2 regions of the Thermoanaerobacter kivui genome follow, and region 1 is predicted to be linked to the other one. Evidence: riboswitches for the same ligand, from Rfam matches in the RefSeq annotation. Region 1 holds a riboswitch; the other holds the start of a gene.

Region 1 (7,723 bases):
TTGTCAAAAAATTTACATTATAATAAAATTTTGAAAGTTTGCTCTGAGAATTGACAGGAGGCATTTAGTATAAGTACTCTATTTTTCTACAGCTTGGTTCCTGAACAATTCAACATTTATTATACATCCTTAAAAATAAAATATAAAAATATAACCTTAGAATGAAACAAAGGCGTTTCATTTATATGAGTATGCCTTTGTTTTATTTTTTAATATTTTATGCTTTTATACTTTAATTAATCATTATTCTATCTCCGTAAGAAAATGGCATTTTAGTTTTTATAAGTCCATCTGGTTGTGGCAAGACTAGAGGATGGAAGACTACATCACTGGAAGATTCGGTTAAAGGAGGTGAAAGGGTGAATCGCACTCATTTTGAAAAAGAATTAGAGAAACTTCATTATGACGTATTAAAAATGGGTAGCCTTGTAGAAGAGGCGATAGCGAACGCCATTGTTTCTTTAGTGAACCATGATACAGAATTGGCTCAAAAAGTTATAGATGACGATGACAGAATAGACAAAATGGAAGTAGAAATTGACAATAAATGTGCAAAGATCATTGTAACCCAGCAGCCAATTGCAAGGGATTTGAGAATAGTTTTGACAGGGCTTAAAATTGTTACAGACTTAGAAAGAATGGCAGACTATGCAGTAGATATAGCAAAAACTACTTTGAGGATTGCTCATCAAAAATATATAAAACCATTGATATATATTCCTAGAATGGCTGAAACCGTAAGAGAAATGGTAAAAATGTCATTGGATTCTTATGTCCGACAGGATTTAGACCTTGCAAGGACGATTGGTGAAAAAGATGATATAGTAGATGCCCTTTACAAACAAGTATTTACAGAACCATTAACTTATATGATGGAAGACCCAAGAAACATCGACCAGGCGAGTCAGTTTTTGTTTGTAGCTCGTTATCTTGAGAGAATTGCTGATCATGCTACTAATATATGTGAATGGGTAATTTACTTAGATACGGGAGAGCATATAGATTTAAATTAAAAATATTAGGTTGTTGAACAATTTTAAGCAAAGCCGCAGCCTATAACGAAAGTTTATGTGGAGTAAGGCGTCATTACTGCTGTTTATTTGGTGTATTTTGGTTTTCATTTTTATACATTTTTTAATTTTAATAACTTCAATAGGAATTCCTCTTGTAGATAAAAATCAAATAACTTCTATTCTATAAATAATATAGTTTTCGATAAAATTTTAAAAAAGTGTTGATATGGAGTGTATTAAAACAATTGGTAGCTACTTTACCGACAAAAGTCGTATGGGAAGTTATCCATGTGCCAGTTTGTATAATCATGACTACTGTCTATCCAATTAATCTTCTTCCAATTCATAGGCCATAACTGGCAATCTTCCTATAGCCAATGTTATATTAGCACAATCGTTGACAGTAACTACATTGGTGATATGGTGAACTAAAGGTGAGGTGAGCATTTTTACACAATGTCAAGAAGAAACATGCTTCCCTACGCAGGCATTACCCTGACAGGTTCAAAGGGTCGGGAACGAATTCCCTCTCAGCCACTTCTTGGCTCCCATAGCACTCGTCTTATTTGGTTTTGTCCAATATGCTTAAAGTAATTATACCACAAACCTAAAAGAATTCAATAATTATTTTGAAAATGGTATCAATATTCAATGAGTTAAGTCTATATAGTGTAATTTCATCCATGAAGTGATAGAAATTTTTGAGAAGTTATTAAAAGAAGGTATGGACATTACAGAGCTTGTATCAATAATCAAGGAAATAACGGATAAATTGGGGAGGGAAGCAATAATAGGATATGAAAGAACATATTACAAATCCAAAAGAGATGGTAGGTACACATATTTGGTAGATGACGCATTAGGGATAGAAAGGCATGAGAGGATAGAGAAGGGAGTAAAAATAAGGCTAGTAGAAAAATCGATATAAGAATCATACGAGAAAAGCAGTAAAGAAGCATGTCCAGAGGAATTAAGTAAACAGACGGTATTAAACGCAATAAAAGAAATAGGGGAAGTAGAAGTAAAGAAAGAAGAAAAAGTGAAGAAGGAAGTAAGGGTGTTATACATAGAAGCGGACGAAGACTATGTATCCTTACAAGATGGGAGTAAAGAGATGCCACGACTTGTATACATACATGAAGGGAAAGAAACAAAGAATGGGAGGAATGAACTAAAGAATGTTTATTACAAAGCATACGTAGGGGGAAAACCCGAAGACATATGGATAGATGTAGCAAATTATATAAATGACAATTACAAAGAAGAGAAGATAAAGAAGGTATACATAGCGGGGGATGGGGCAAAATGGATAAAAGAAGGATTAGAGTGGATACCAAAATCCAGATTTGTACTAGATAGGTATCATTTAAAAGCAACATCGAGGGAACCAAGATATAGAGATAGAATATAGAGGGCAGTAAACGAAGGGGATGAAAAAGCATTAAAAGAGGCATTTAATGAACTAGCGAAATTAGCAGAAACGGAGCAAGAGAAGAAGAAAGCAGGAATCCATTAGGATGGAGTAGAGAAGGGCTAAAGTTAATGGCAAAATTAAGGGTATTTAGCAAGAATGGAGGCAACTTAAGAGAAATAGAGCGGCGTAATAAAAGAAAAAATACCAATGGAGGTTACAAATTAACGAAGAAGCAGATGAAAGAGGTAGTGAAGAGAGCTAAAACGTATATAAATGAAAAGATAAATAATATTACGGTTTTAAATATAGGTAAAGTAACACCAATATACAGAATTTTAAAAGCAATAAAATATGAAAGTGTGATATAGAAAACATAATGGATGGGAACCTTGATTTAATGAGATTTCAGGGGTTGTCTTTAAAAAATGTCCTACAGTATCTTGACATCATTCACAATGGCACTCTTGACATGTCAATAAATCTCTGATAAAATACCTTTGTGCAGATTTTTACTCAGTGACCCTATGGTTCGAGTTCCTAATGGCGCACTATTTTAATATGCGGGCATGGCGGAACTGGCAGACGCGCCAGACTTAGGATCTGGTGTCTTTCGACGTGGGGGTTCAAGTCCCTTTGCCCGCACCAAGGTATAATAAGGATTGAAAAATAATGCAATACGCATTATTTTTTTAATAAATGAAAAAAGTAAGTTTCAAAGGAAAAGTGATAAAATTACAATAACTTGAGTTTGATTCACCGTTTTTTTATGTTATAATATTATAAGTTTAGAAGACTTTATTCGAAAGAATAAGAAATAGGAGGATTTACTTAATGGGTGTGAGTCTTAAAAAATTAGAGAAAAGTGTTGCAACGATTGAACTTACCATACCAAGTGAAAAGTTCGAAGAAGGTTTAAATTTTGCCTTTAAAAAGAACGCTTCAAAGTTCAATGTGCCGGGTTTTAGAAGAGGGAAAGCACCGAGAATTATTGTGGAAAGGTATTACGGTGAAGGAGTGCTATATGAGGACGCTGTAGAATATGTTTTTGATGGGGCATATAAAGAAGCTCTTAAAGTGTTTAATTTAGAGCCAATAGATTATCCAGACATTAATATTTTACAAATTGGAAAAGGTAAAGACTTAATTTTAGAAGCTACAGTACCTGTTATGCCAGAAGTGGAACTGGGAGACTACAAAGGTATAGAAATTGAAAAAATAGAGTATAATGTGTACGATGGCGATGTAGAATACGAGTTAGAAAAGTTAAGGCAGCAAAATGCAAGGATTGTCCCTATCGAAGGAAGAGCTGCCCAAGAAGGAGATATAGCTGTAATAGATTTTGAAGGTTTTATCGATGACAAGCCTTTTGAAAGTGGCAAAGCTGAAAATTATGAATTAGAATTAGGAAGCGGTACTTTTGTGCCTGGTTTTGAAGAACAAATTGTAGGCCACAATATAAATGACACTTTTGATGTGAATGTTACTTTCCCCGAAAATTACAGGGTAGAGGAATTAAGAGGCAAATCTGCTGTTTTTAAAGTCACTCTCAAGGCTTTAAATAAGAAAGAACTGCCTGAATTAGACGATGAATTTGCAAAAGATGTAAGCGAATTTGAAACCTTAGAAGAATTAAAAGCTGATATAAGAAAAAAAATAGAAGAAAAAAATAGATTAGAAGCTGAAAATGAAATGAAAGAAAAAGCGGTGATTAAAGTTGTAGAAAATGCAAAAGTGGACATTCCAGATGTCATGGTAGAAAGGCAAATAGACATTTCTTTAAGGGATTTGGACTATAATTTGAGATATCAAGGCTTAGACCTTAATAAGTATTTGGAAATTACAGGTAAAAGTTTAGAAGATTTAAGAAAAGAAATGTGGGAAGGAGCTCTAAAGAGAGTAAAGACTCAGCTTGTTATAGATAAAATAGCAAAAGTAGAGAAGATTGAGGCTACAGAGGAAGAATTAGAAAATAGGTTAAAAGAAATGGCAACGAATTACAGAATAAATTTGGAAGAATTAAAGAAAAGTCTCACTGAAAGCCAAATAAATAGCATAAAAGAAGATATAGCCTATTTTAAGACAATTGACTTTATTTTTAGTAAGTGTAAAATAATAAGTAAAGATAAAGTGGAGTGATTTTTATGAGTCTTGTACCTATAGTAGTAGAGCAGACTAATAGAGGCGAACGTTCATATGATATATTTTCTCGCTTGCTTAAAGACAGAATCGTTTTTTTGGGAGAAGAAATAAATGATACTACAGCAAGCTTAGTCATTGCGCAGCTTCTGTTTTTGGAAGCTGAAGACCCTGACAAAGACATCTGGCTTTATATAAATAGTCCAGGAGGTTCTATAACTGCAGGTTTTGCCATTTATGATACTATGCAATATATAAAACCAGATGTAGTGACTTTGTGCGTTGGAATGGCCGCATCTATGGCTGCCTTTTTGCTGGCAGCAGGTACAAAAGGAAAGAGGTTTGCACTTCCAAACAGCGAAATAATGATACATCAGCCTTTAGGAGGCATGCAAGGCCAAGCTACCGACATTAAAATTCACGCTGAAAGGATACTGAGGTTAAGAGATAAGTTAGACAGGATACTTGCGGAAAATACGGGGCAGCCTATCGAAAAAATAAAGGCGGATACTGAAAGAGACTTTTTCATGGATGCGGAGGATGCAAAAGCATACGGCATTATAGACGAGGTCCTTGTCAGGAAGAAAAAATAACGCCCCAAAAGAGGTGGAATTATGGCCAAATATGATAATCAAAAGCAACTAAAGTGCTCATTTTGCGGAAAGACACAGGATCAAGTAAAGAGATTAGTTGCAGGTCCTGGTGTATATATTTGCGACGAATGTATTGAGCTCTGTCAGGAAATCATAAATGAAGAATTTGAGGAAAATATAGATGTAGAAATCGGGGAACTCCCAAAACCAAAAGAAATAAAAGAATTTCTTGACCAATATGTGATAGGTCAAGAAAAAGCAAAAAAAGCTTTGGCGGTTGCTGTTTACAACCATTACAAAAGGATTAACAGCCGATTAAGGCCAGATGATGTAGAGCTTCAAAAGAGCAATATTTTGCTTTTAGGACCGACTGGTTCCGGTAAAACGCTTTTAGCGCAAACTCTTGCAAAATTACTCAATGTTCCTTTTGCAATAGCGGATGCTACTTCTCTTACCGAAGCTGGATATGTAGGTGAAGATGTAGAGAATATACTGTTAAAGCTTATACAGGCGGCGGATTACGACATAGAAAAAGCAGAAAAAGGAATAATCTACATTGACGAAATAGACAAGATAGCGAGAAAATCTGAAAATCCTTCTATTACTCGCGACGTATCAGGAGAAGGCGTTCAACAGGCACTACTTAAGATTTTGGAAGGAACTATTGCCAATGTGCCGCCCCAAGGAGGAAGAAAACATCCTCATCAAGAATTTATTCAGATAGACACCACCAATATATTGTTCATATGTGGAGGTGCTTTTGAAGGCATTGAAAAGATAATAGAATCTCGAATTGGCAAAAAAACATTGGGTTTTGGTTCAGACGTACAGAGCAGGAAAGAAAAAGATATCGGAGAGATTTTAAATCATATAATGCCTGAGGACCTCCTTAAATTCGGTATGATACCTGAATTTATAGGAAGGGTTCCGATTGTTGTAACGTTGGAGGCTTTGGACAAAGAGGCGTTAATAAGAATACTCACAGAGCCGAAAAATGCTTTAGTAAAACAGTATGAAAAGTTGTTTGAATTAGATGGTGTCAAACTTGAATTTGAGAAAAAAGCTTTAAGCCTTATAGCAGATAAAGCATTAGAGAGAAAGACAGGTGCAAGGGGTTTAAGGTCAATTCTGGAAGAGATTATGCTGGATGTAATGTATGAAATACCTTCCAGCGACAACATAGAAAAATGCATAATAACAGAGGAGACTGTTTTAAAGAAAGCTCCTCCTACACTGGTCTATTCTGATGTTCAAAAGACCAAGAAGAAGATAAAAAAGGCGGAATCCATCTCCTAAAAAAATTATAAGGAATTTACATCAATCCCCCTTCTCCTTCACATACTAAGATAGTGAATGAGAAGGGGGGTGGGATTATATTGCACAAAGAGGGGAAGATATGACACAGAAAAAGTACGTATTGCCTATGATTCCTTTGCGAGGACTAACAATTTTTCCCTACATGGTACTTCATTTTGATATAGGAAGAGGAAAATCCATTCGGGCTTTAGAAGAAGCCTTTATGAACAATCAATTGATATTTGTTTCAACGCAAAAAGAGGCAGAGATAGAAGATCCTTCTGTTGATGACGTTTACAAAGTAGGTACCATTACAAAAGTTAAGCAAATGCTTAAACTTCCAGGGGAAATCATACGAGTGCTTGTTGAAGGAATTAGCCGTGCTGAGATTCAGCAAGTCACCAAAGATGAGGAATTTTTTGAGGTTGAAGTTTTGGAAAAGGAAGAAAAAAGCGAGATAGAGAAAACACCCGAATTAGAGGCTTTGATGAGAAGTGTAACTTCTTCTTTTGAAGAGTATGTAAACATGACATCTCGGTTACCAATAGATAGCCTTTATAGCGTGTTTAGCATAGAAGAACCAGGAAGACTTGCGGATGTTATAGCAGCCCATATAGCTTTAAATACCAGCCAAAGCCAGCAACTTTTAGAATGTTTTGACGTAAATAAAAGATTAGAGACTCTTTTAGGGTTTTTGATGAAGGAATTAGATATATTAAAGATTGAAAGAGAAATAAATGCAAAAGTTAGAAGTCAAATCGATAAGTTGCAAAAAGAATACTATCTGCGGGAGCAGTTAAAAGCTATAAAAGCTGAATTAGGGGAAACTGATGAAATTGACCAAGAAATAGAAGAATATGAAAAAAAGATAAGCAAAGCGGATTTGCCAGAGGAAGTAAGAAAAAAAGCAAAAGAAGAATTAAAGCGCTTGTCAAAAATGGCTCCTGGCTCTGCTGAAGCGTCTGTTGTGAGAACTTATTTGGATTGGATACTGGACTTGCCTTGGAATTATGAGACAGAGGATATTTTGGATTTAAAGAGGGCACAAAAAATATTGGACGAAGACCACTATGGCCTTAAAAAGGTCAAAGAGAGGATAATTGAGTTTTTGGCTGTAAGAAGTTTTTACAACAAAATAAAAAGCCCTATTCTTTGCCTTGTAGGTCCTCCAGGTGTCGGGAAAACTTCTTTGGGCAGGTCTATTGCAAGAGCTATGAACAGGAAGTTTGTAAGGTTATCTTTGGGTGGAGTGAGAGATGAAGCTGAAATAA
Region 2 (7,723 bases), 1.2 Mb from region 1:
TAAAGCAATAGATAGAGACATGGTTATAAGCGAAATAATGCTTGTGAAAAAAAGTGGTGGAAAATCAGGCCTTTATGAAAGGGAGGTTTAATAATGGCAAAGGTGGTGTCAGTTAATATTAGCAAAAAGAAAGGAACTGTAAAAAAGCCTATAGAAAAGGGATATTTTAGAGAAAACCACGGGCTTGAAGGAGATGCTCATGCTGGAAGGGGACACAGGCAGGTCAGTCTTCTTGCAGAGGAGAGTATAGAAAAGATGAAAGCAAAAGGCATTTGGGATTTGGCTGCAGGAAAATTTGCAGAAAATATAACAACGGAAGGAATTGAACTTCACACTTTGCCGGTAGGGACAAAACTTAAAATAGGAGAAGAGGTTATTCTTGAAATCTCTCAAATAGGGAAAAAATGTCACGAAGCTTGTGAGATCAGGAAAATTACGGGTGATTGTATACTGCCGATGGAAGGGATATTTGCGAGGGTGTTAAAAAGTGGGTTCATAAAACCCGGAGATGAGATTATAGTTATAAATGAATAAAATTGTGGAACTCCAAAAGATAATTTTTATCTTTTGGAGTTTTGTATTTTAATAGATATTGTTATAATTGCATTTATTTGTGATTTCTTATGTGACTTTCCGAACAATTCCTTTTTTGATTGAAAAAATTACACGGTTAAAAATTTAAATTCAAGAAATTTCAAAAAACACTCATGTGTTTATTTTGTGATAATGTTATCTTGTAAACTATTATGATAGTTTAACAGGAGTTCGGGGCGAATACAAGGGGGTAATTTACGAAACTGTGCCTTTTATTAAACCTAAAAAAGCTAATGCTGAAGACAACGTTAAGAAGGAGAAATCTACTTACAGACCACCCGATACCCATTATTACAAATACAGTCGTAACAATGTAAGTATGTCAGTTATACTAACAAGTCATAGGTGGGGTTCCAAGGTATTCGCTGACAATTTTCATGGCGCAGAATTTTCCACACATGCTGCAAGTTTTGGCTGTAGATACGTTTTTATTGATGCGATATTTAAAAGCTTTATCAGGGTCTATAGAAAGCTTTATTTGCTCATCCCAGTCTAAAGCTTTTCTTGCTTTAGCCATAGTCAAATCTTTTTCTTTAGCGCCTTTTACACCTTTTGCGATATCTGCAGCATGGGCAGCAATTTTTGCTGCAATAACTCCTTCTTTGACATCTTCCATATCGGGAAGTCCGAGATGTTCTGCAGGTGTGACATAGCAAAGGAAATCTGCACCGGCAGCTGCTGCAACTGCACCGCCAATTGCCGCGGTTATGTGGTCGTAACCGGGGGCGATATCGGTTACAATAGGACCGAGTACGTAAAAAGGGGCGTTGTGACAAAGCTGTTTTTGAAGTTTTACATTTGCTTCAATTTGGTCAATTGGCACATGCCCAGGTCCCTCTACCATTACTTGGACTCCTGTTTCGCGAGCCCTTTTGACAAGTTCACCAAGGATGATGAGCTCTTGTATTTGTGCGCTATCTGTAGCATCTTCGAGACAACCGGGACGCAGTCCATCTCCTAAACTTAAAGTTATGTCATATTTTTTGGCAATATCAAGAAGTCTGTCAAAATGCTCATACAAGGGATTTTCTTTGTCATTGTAGAGCATCCAGCCGATTGTAAAGGAGCCGCCGCGACTTACTACATCCATCACTCGGCCGTTGTCTTTAAGCTTTTTCAATGATTCAAATGTTAGACCACAGTGGACTGTTATAAAGTCTACACCATCTTCCGCCTGTTGTTCTATGACTTCAAAAATAAATTCTTCAGGCATGGCAACGATGCTGCCGTATTTGTACATGGATTCAACAGCTGCTTGATACATGGGAACAGTACCTACAGGTACAGGGGAATTTTCAAGTATTTTTCTACGAGATTGATTAATGTCGCCGCCTGTGCTTAAATCCATTACCGCATCTGCTCCAGCTTTTACAGCAACATTTAATTTTTCAATTTCTTTGTCAATTTCGGGATATGCATCAGAGGTTCCTATGTTGGCATTTACTTTTGTCGATAAACCCCTTCCTATGCCTTTGGGAATGAGGTTTTTGTGGTTGATGTTTGATGGTATTACTATTTCTCCTTTTTTAACTCCTTCTAAAATAAATTCTTCGTCCACTCCTTCATACTCTGCGACTATTTTCATCTCTTTTGTGACAATGCCTGAAAGGGCATATTCCAATTGTGTCATAACAAAACCTCCTTAAAAATAAATAAACCATGGGGATTATAGCCATGGCAGATGACCACATCCCTACGCAGGTACTAACCTAACAGGTTCGATGGGTTAAAAGGCAACACCTTTTTCTCAGCCGGTTACGCCGGCACCCCATGTGGCAAATATTAAATTTTTATAATCGATAGGGTATAAATATTGCAATACTATTATACCACTAAAAAAAATCGGTGTATATTAAAATTTGAAAAAATTTAAGAAAGAGTAAAAAAAATTCTTGACTTTATAGTTTCAAAGTGATAACATAAATTACAACGTGCAAAATTGAATATATTACACACAAACCTCTTATCAAGAGTGGTGGAGGGACTGGCCCGATGAAACCCGGCAACCGGCATTTATATGCGTCTGGTGCCAAATCCTGCAGGTTAGGTTATCTAACCTGAGAGATGAGAGGAGTGGCGGATTATTAGGCCCTCTTCTCATTTTGAAGAGGGCCTAAAAATTTATCGGGAGGTGTAACATGACAGTAAAAATCGGGTTATTGGGACTTGGAACAGTAGGAACAGGAGTATATAGATTGATAACTTCAAGAGGAGGTCATATAAAAGAGAGCACTGGGTTTTATCCTGAAATAAAAGGGATACTTATTAAAAATCTCAACAAACCAAGAAAAGTAAATGTGCAAGGACTTCTTACACAGAATGCTGAAGAAATTTTAAAAGATAAAGAGATAAAAATAGTCATTGAAGCAATTGGAGGCGTTCATCCAGCTTATGAATATGTGAAGGAAGCTTTGTCTGAAGGTAAACATGTTATAACTGCAAATAAAGAGTTAATAGCCAAACATGGAGAGGATTTAAATGAAATAGCGGAAAAAAATGGAGTATTTTTAAAATGCGAGGCAAGCGTTGGAGGAGCTATACCTATACTTCATCAAATCGATAGATTAAAAATAACGGATGAAATTGATTTTGTAGGTGGAATAATAAATGGCACGACTAACTATATTCTTACGCAAATGTCCACCAAGGGGAAAAGCTATGAAGAAGCGCTTATTGAAGCCCAAGAATTAGGGTATGCGGAATTAAATCCCGATTATGATGTAAAGGGTTTTGATTCACTGTATAAACTGATTATTCTCATGCGCAAAGTATTCAATGTAAATGTGCCAGTAAATTCTATAACGAGAAGTGGAATTGATGGGATTACAAAAGAAGACATAAACTATATCGCCAAATGGGGGTATAAAATAAAATTACTTGCGTGGGGGAAAAAAGTCAAAGATAACATTTTTGCAGGAGTAGAACCGGTAGTAGTGGAAGAAAGCAATATTTTATCAAAAGTAAGCGATGTAAATAATGCAATTATATTGAAAGGAGATAGTTTTGGAGAATACGTCTTTGTAGGAAGAGGAGCAGGAGAACTTCCTACTGGGGATGCTGTTGTAGCAGATTTACTTGATGTACTATTAAATTACAACATTAAAGGTAATAATGTAGCAAAGTTTCTTCCAGTTTCTGAAGGCAGCTTCACAGATACATTTTATATAAGATTTAAAATGCACAAAGGAGATATTTTGAATCTACAAGAAATTTTAAATTTCTTTAAGAGAGAAGGAGCTTTAATTTTGGAGTCTTCATATGAAAATGATATTTTTGTAGCTGTAATTAGAGTAAAAGCAAATATTAATGCATTTGTAAAAAAAATAAAGGATGAAAAAATTGCAGAAATAAAAGCAATTTATAAAGTGCTACAGGAAGATATAGATGAGGGACAATTAAAAGAGTTTGAAGATTTGGTAGAGGTAATTTGAACTAGGAAAGGAGATAGAAATATGCCTAAAAAATATGGTTTTTCTACTTTGGCAATTCATGAAGGTTGGGAGCCAGACCCGACCACAGGAGCTGTAGCGCTTCCTATATATCAAACTTCATCTTTTGCTTTTAAAAGTACAAAGCACGCGGCAGATTTGTTTGCCTTAAAAGAAGAAGGATATATTTATACCCGAATGATGAATCCCACTATTAACGCTTTTGAAAAGAGAATGGCAGCTTTAGAAGGTGGGGTAGGTGCTCTTGCTGTATCTTCAGGGCAAGCTGCTATAACATTAGCTGTTACTAATATAGCAGGGATGGGAGACGAAGTGGTCTCTTCTACTAATCTTTATGGGGGTACTTACAACCTTTTTGCAACTACTTTAAAGAAGTTTGGAATAAATTTTAAATTTGTGGACCCCAGTGACCCTGAAAATTTTAGGAGGCAAATAACAGATAAAACAAAGGCTTTATACGTTGAAACTATTGGCAATCCCAAGATTGATGTTGCTGACATTGAAAAAATAGCAGAAATTGCACACACTGCAGGAATTCCTCTCATTGTAGATAATACTTTTGCAACTCCTTACCTTGCACGGCCTATCGAGTTTGGGGCTGATATAGTGGTACATTCGGCGACTAAATTTATAGGTGGACATGGGACTTCTATAGGTGGAGTTATAGTAGATTCTGGAAAATTTAATTGGAACAATGGAAAGTTTCCAGAACTTACAGAACCAGATCCAAGTTATCATGGTATAAGGTATGTAAAAGATGTAGGTGAAGCGGCTTATATTGTAAAAGCGAGGGTGCAGCTTTTAAGGGATTTGGGTACTGCTTTGAGTCCCTTTAATGCATTTTTATTCGCACAAGGATTAGAGACTCTATCTCTTAGGATGGAAAGGCACAGTCAAAATGCTTTAAAAGTTGCAGAGTTTTTAGCTTCTCATCCCTACGTTTCGTGGGTGAATTATCCAGGACTTAAATCAAGTCCTTATTATGCTTTGGCACAAAAGTATTTGCCAAGAGGTCAAGGAGGAGTTTTGACTTTTGGCATAAAAGGTGGATTAAAAGCAGGCATTAAGTTTATAGAGAGTTTAAAATTATTTACTCATCTTGCTAATATAGGGGATGCAAAGTCTTTGGTTATACATCCAGCCAGCACGACTCATCAGCAGTTATCAAAAGAAGAACAGTTAGCTTCTGGTGTTACGGAGGATATGATAAGACTTTCTGTAGGACTTGAGGATATAGAAGATATATTAGAAGACCTTGATAATGCCCTTTATGCATCGCAAAAATAGATAAGGAAAGGTTGATGTAGATGATAGTTGAGGAAAAAAAGGTTACACTAAAAGGGAAAAATATATTCACTACAGAAAGTGGATATAGCTTTGATGAACTTACTATTGTTTATGAAACTTATGGAAAATTAAATAAAGAAAAAAATAACGTGATACTTGTGGAACACGCATTAAGTGGTAGTGCCCATGCAGCAGGTGTGCATCCTGGGAAAAATAACGTGGGCTGGTGGGACCCTTTAATTGGGCCAGGTAAATATATTGATACAAACAAATATTTTGTCATATGCTCTAACTTTCTTGGCAGTTGTTATGGAACGACAGGTCCTTCTTCTATAGACCCTAAGACAGGGAAACCTTACGGTTTGGGATTTCCAAAGATTAACATAAGAGACATGGTAAAAGTGCAAAAACTTCTCTTAGATTATGTCGGCATAGATCGCATAAAAGCGGTTATAGGGGGCTCTATGGGAGGAATGCAAGCTTTAGAGTGGGCAGTGACATACCCGGATTTAGTGGATAAAGCGATAGTCATAGCTGCTGATTATAAACTCACTCCTCTCAATATTGCATATAATCATGTAGGAATCCAATGTATACTCAATGACCCCTATTTCTACGGCGGTGATTACTATGATAAACCACATAAACCTGATAAAGGCTTAAGTACTGCCAGAATGCTTGGGATGATAACATACAAAAGTGGTGACCTATTTGACCATAGATTTGACAGATTAAGAGATGAAAACAACTTTGAAGTGGAAAATTACCTCAACTATCATGGGCTATCTTTTATAAACAGATTTGATGCAAATTCGTATTTATATATTTTGTGGGCTATGAATGAACATGATATTACAAAGCCTTACGGCTCCTTGAAGATGGCACTTAAGAGGATTAAAGCGGAAATACTAATGATAGGCATAGATACAGATATGATATTTCCATCCAAATACATGAAAGACTTTATCAAAAAACTCAATGCTACAGGAGGATGCGGCAGATTTGAGGAAATATCTTCAATGCAAGGTCATGACTCTTTTTTGGTAGATATAGATAAGATTGGACCGATCATTTTAGGTTTTTTAGAAGAGACATACGATAAAGAAATGGTATGTGTATAATTTCACTAAGAACAGTCGATTTTAAAATGGGACTGTTCTTTTTTATGTGCCATTAATGTTATAATTAAAATATACCTTTTATATCGGAATTTTAAAAAGAGGTGATTTTAATGGCAAAAAAAGAAATAAAACTTGGTTTTGTAGGGCTTGGGTTTATTGGGACAATCCATTCTATAGCTTGTTTTTCAATGCCTTTATTATTTAAAAACCTTCCTTTTGAAGTGAAACTTGGACCTGTGTACAAGAATAACATAGAAGATATACCACATTTTTTTGAAAAAGGTGTAAAAAGTATTGAAGAAATGTTGGAAGATGGTGACCTTGATGCTGTCGACATATGTACCCCTAATTACCTTCATTATGAACAGGCGATGAAAGTGATAGATGGGGAAGCATTGAAGCTTCCCGGATATCTCCTGACCTTGAGGAGGAGACTCGATTTGAAATATACGGTACAAAGGGCTCAATAAAAATATCTACAAAACATCCTCGATATGCTGTATTATATAAAAAGCAAGAGAATATGAAAATAATTGGTGATTATGATAAAGAAAGTAAATTTACTAAATATGTACAGTTAATATATCCCCAAGAAAAATATTCTCTTGGATGGATGGTAGATTTACACATGGCAAGTCTCATAAACTTTTTTACAAATATTGTAGAGGATAAAATTGTATTTAGTGAGACACCCACTTTTGAGGAAGCCTACAAAGACCAGGTTATTTTGGATAAAATATTATTATCAGCTGAAAATAATGGGAAAGTTATTAGTAATCTAAAAGATTAGTTGTCAATTTTATATATATCTGACATTTTGCAAAAGTAAAGCGACTTGATAGAGCAGAAGCTAAACTTAGCGAGACTGAAGAACGGAAGCGGGGCCGGAGCCATGGAGGGCGGAGGCGGGCACCTGAGGCAAGGAGGCCGATTGTGCCCGGAAACCCCGCTGGAGTTCGAGATCGAGCGCTAGTTTAGCCTGCGATATCCCAGGAGCGAACTGTGCAAAATGTCAGTATATTATTCAATCAATAAGATAGGGGTAGTAATAAGATGAAAATTACAGTAAAAGAAGAGTTTTTGAAGAGAATGGAGCAATTACTTAAAGAAGAGTATGAAGATTTTTTAAAGGAATACGACAAAAAGTCTCAAAAAGGCTTAAGAGTGAATACATTAAAAATCGGTGTAGAAGAGTTTAAAAAAATTGTTCCTTTTGAGATAACCCCAATTCCTTGGTGCCCAACTGGGTTTTATTATGATAAAGAAGAAAAG

Evidence for each region. Region 1 has a riboswitch for thiamine pyrophosphate ahead of TKV_RS12255 (hydroxyethylthiazole kinase). Riboswitches for the same ligand answer to the same signal wherever they lie in the genome.
Region 2: another riboswitch for thiamine pyrophosphate. It lies ahead of thiC (phosphomethylpyrimidine synthase ThiC); the one in region 1 lies ahead of TKV_RS12255 (hydroxyethylthiazole kinase).

What each region holds. Positions count from the first base shown of each region.
Region 1 covers NZ_CP009170.1:614,815-622,537, forward strand. The annotation lists gene phoU (phosphate signaling complex protein PhoU) at 360-1,013, shown strand; partial or broken gene TKV_RS12255 (hydroxyethylthiazole kinase) at 1,347-1,460, opposite strand; TPP riboswitch at 1,473-1,575, opposite strand; partial or broken gene TKV_RS12260 (ISLre2 family transposase) at 1,693-2,795, shown strand; tRNA gene TKV_RS03070 (tRNA-Leu) at 2,988-3,072, shown strand; gene tig (trigger factor) at 3,259-4,563, shown strand; gene clpP (ATP-dependent Clp endopeptidase proteolytic subunit ClpP) at 4,569-5,156, shown strand; gene clpX (ATP-dependent Clp protease ATP-binding subunit ClpX) at 5,178-6,452, shown strand; gene lon (endopeptidase La) at 6,553-7,723, shown strand, end outside.
Region 2 covers NZ_CP009170.1:1,795,441-1,803,163, reverse strand. The annotation lists gene moaC (cyclic pyranopterin monophosphate synthase MoaC) at 1-91, shown strand, start outside; gene TKV_RS09060 (MOSC domain-containing protein) at 94-534, shown strand; gene thiC (phosphomethylpyrimidine synthase ThiC) at 926-2,224, opposite strand; TPP riboswitch at 2,268-2,375, opposite strand; SAM riboswitch class I at 2,555-2,665, shown strand; gene TKV_RS09050 (homoserine dehydrogenase) at 2,733-4,025, shown strand; gene TKV_RS09045 (homocysteine synthase) at 4,047-5,330, shown strand; gene metX (homoserine O-acetyltransferase MetX) at 5,351-6,451, shown strand; partial or broken gene TKV_RS09035 (Gfo/Idh/MocA family oxidoreductase) at 6,562-7,241, shown strand; gene TKV_RS09030 (RsmB/NOP family class I SAM-dependent RNA methyltransferase) at 7,505-7,723, shown strand, end outside.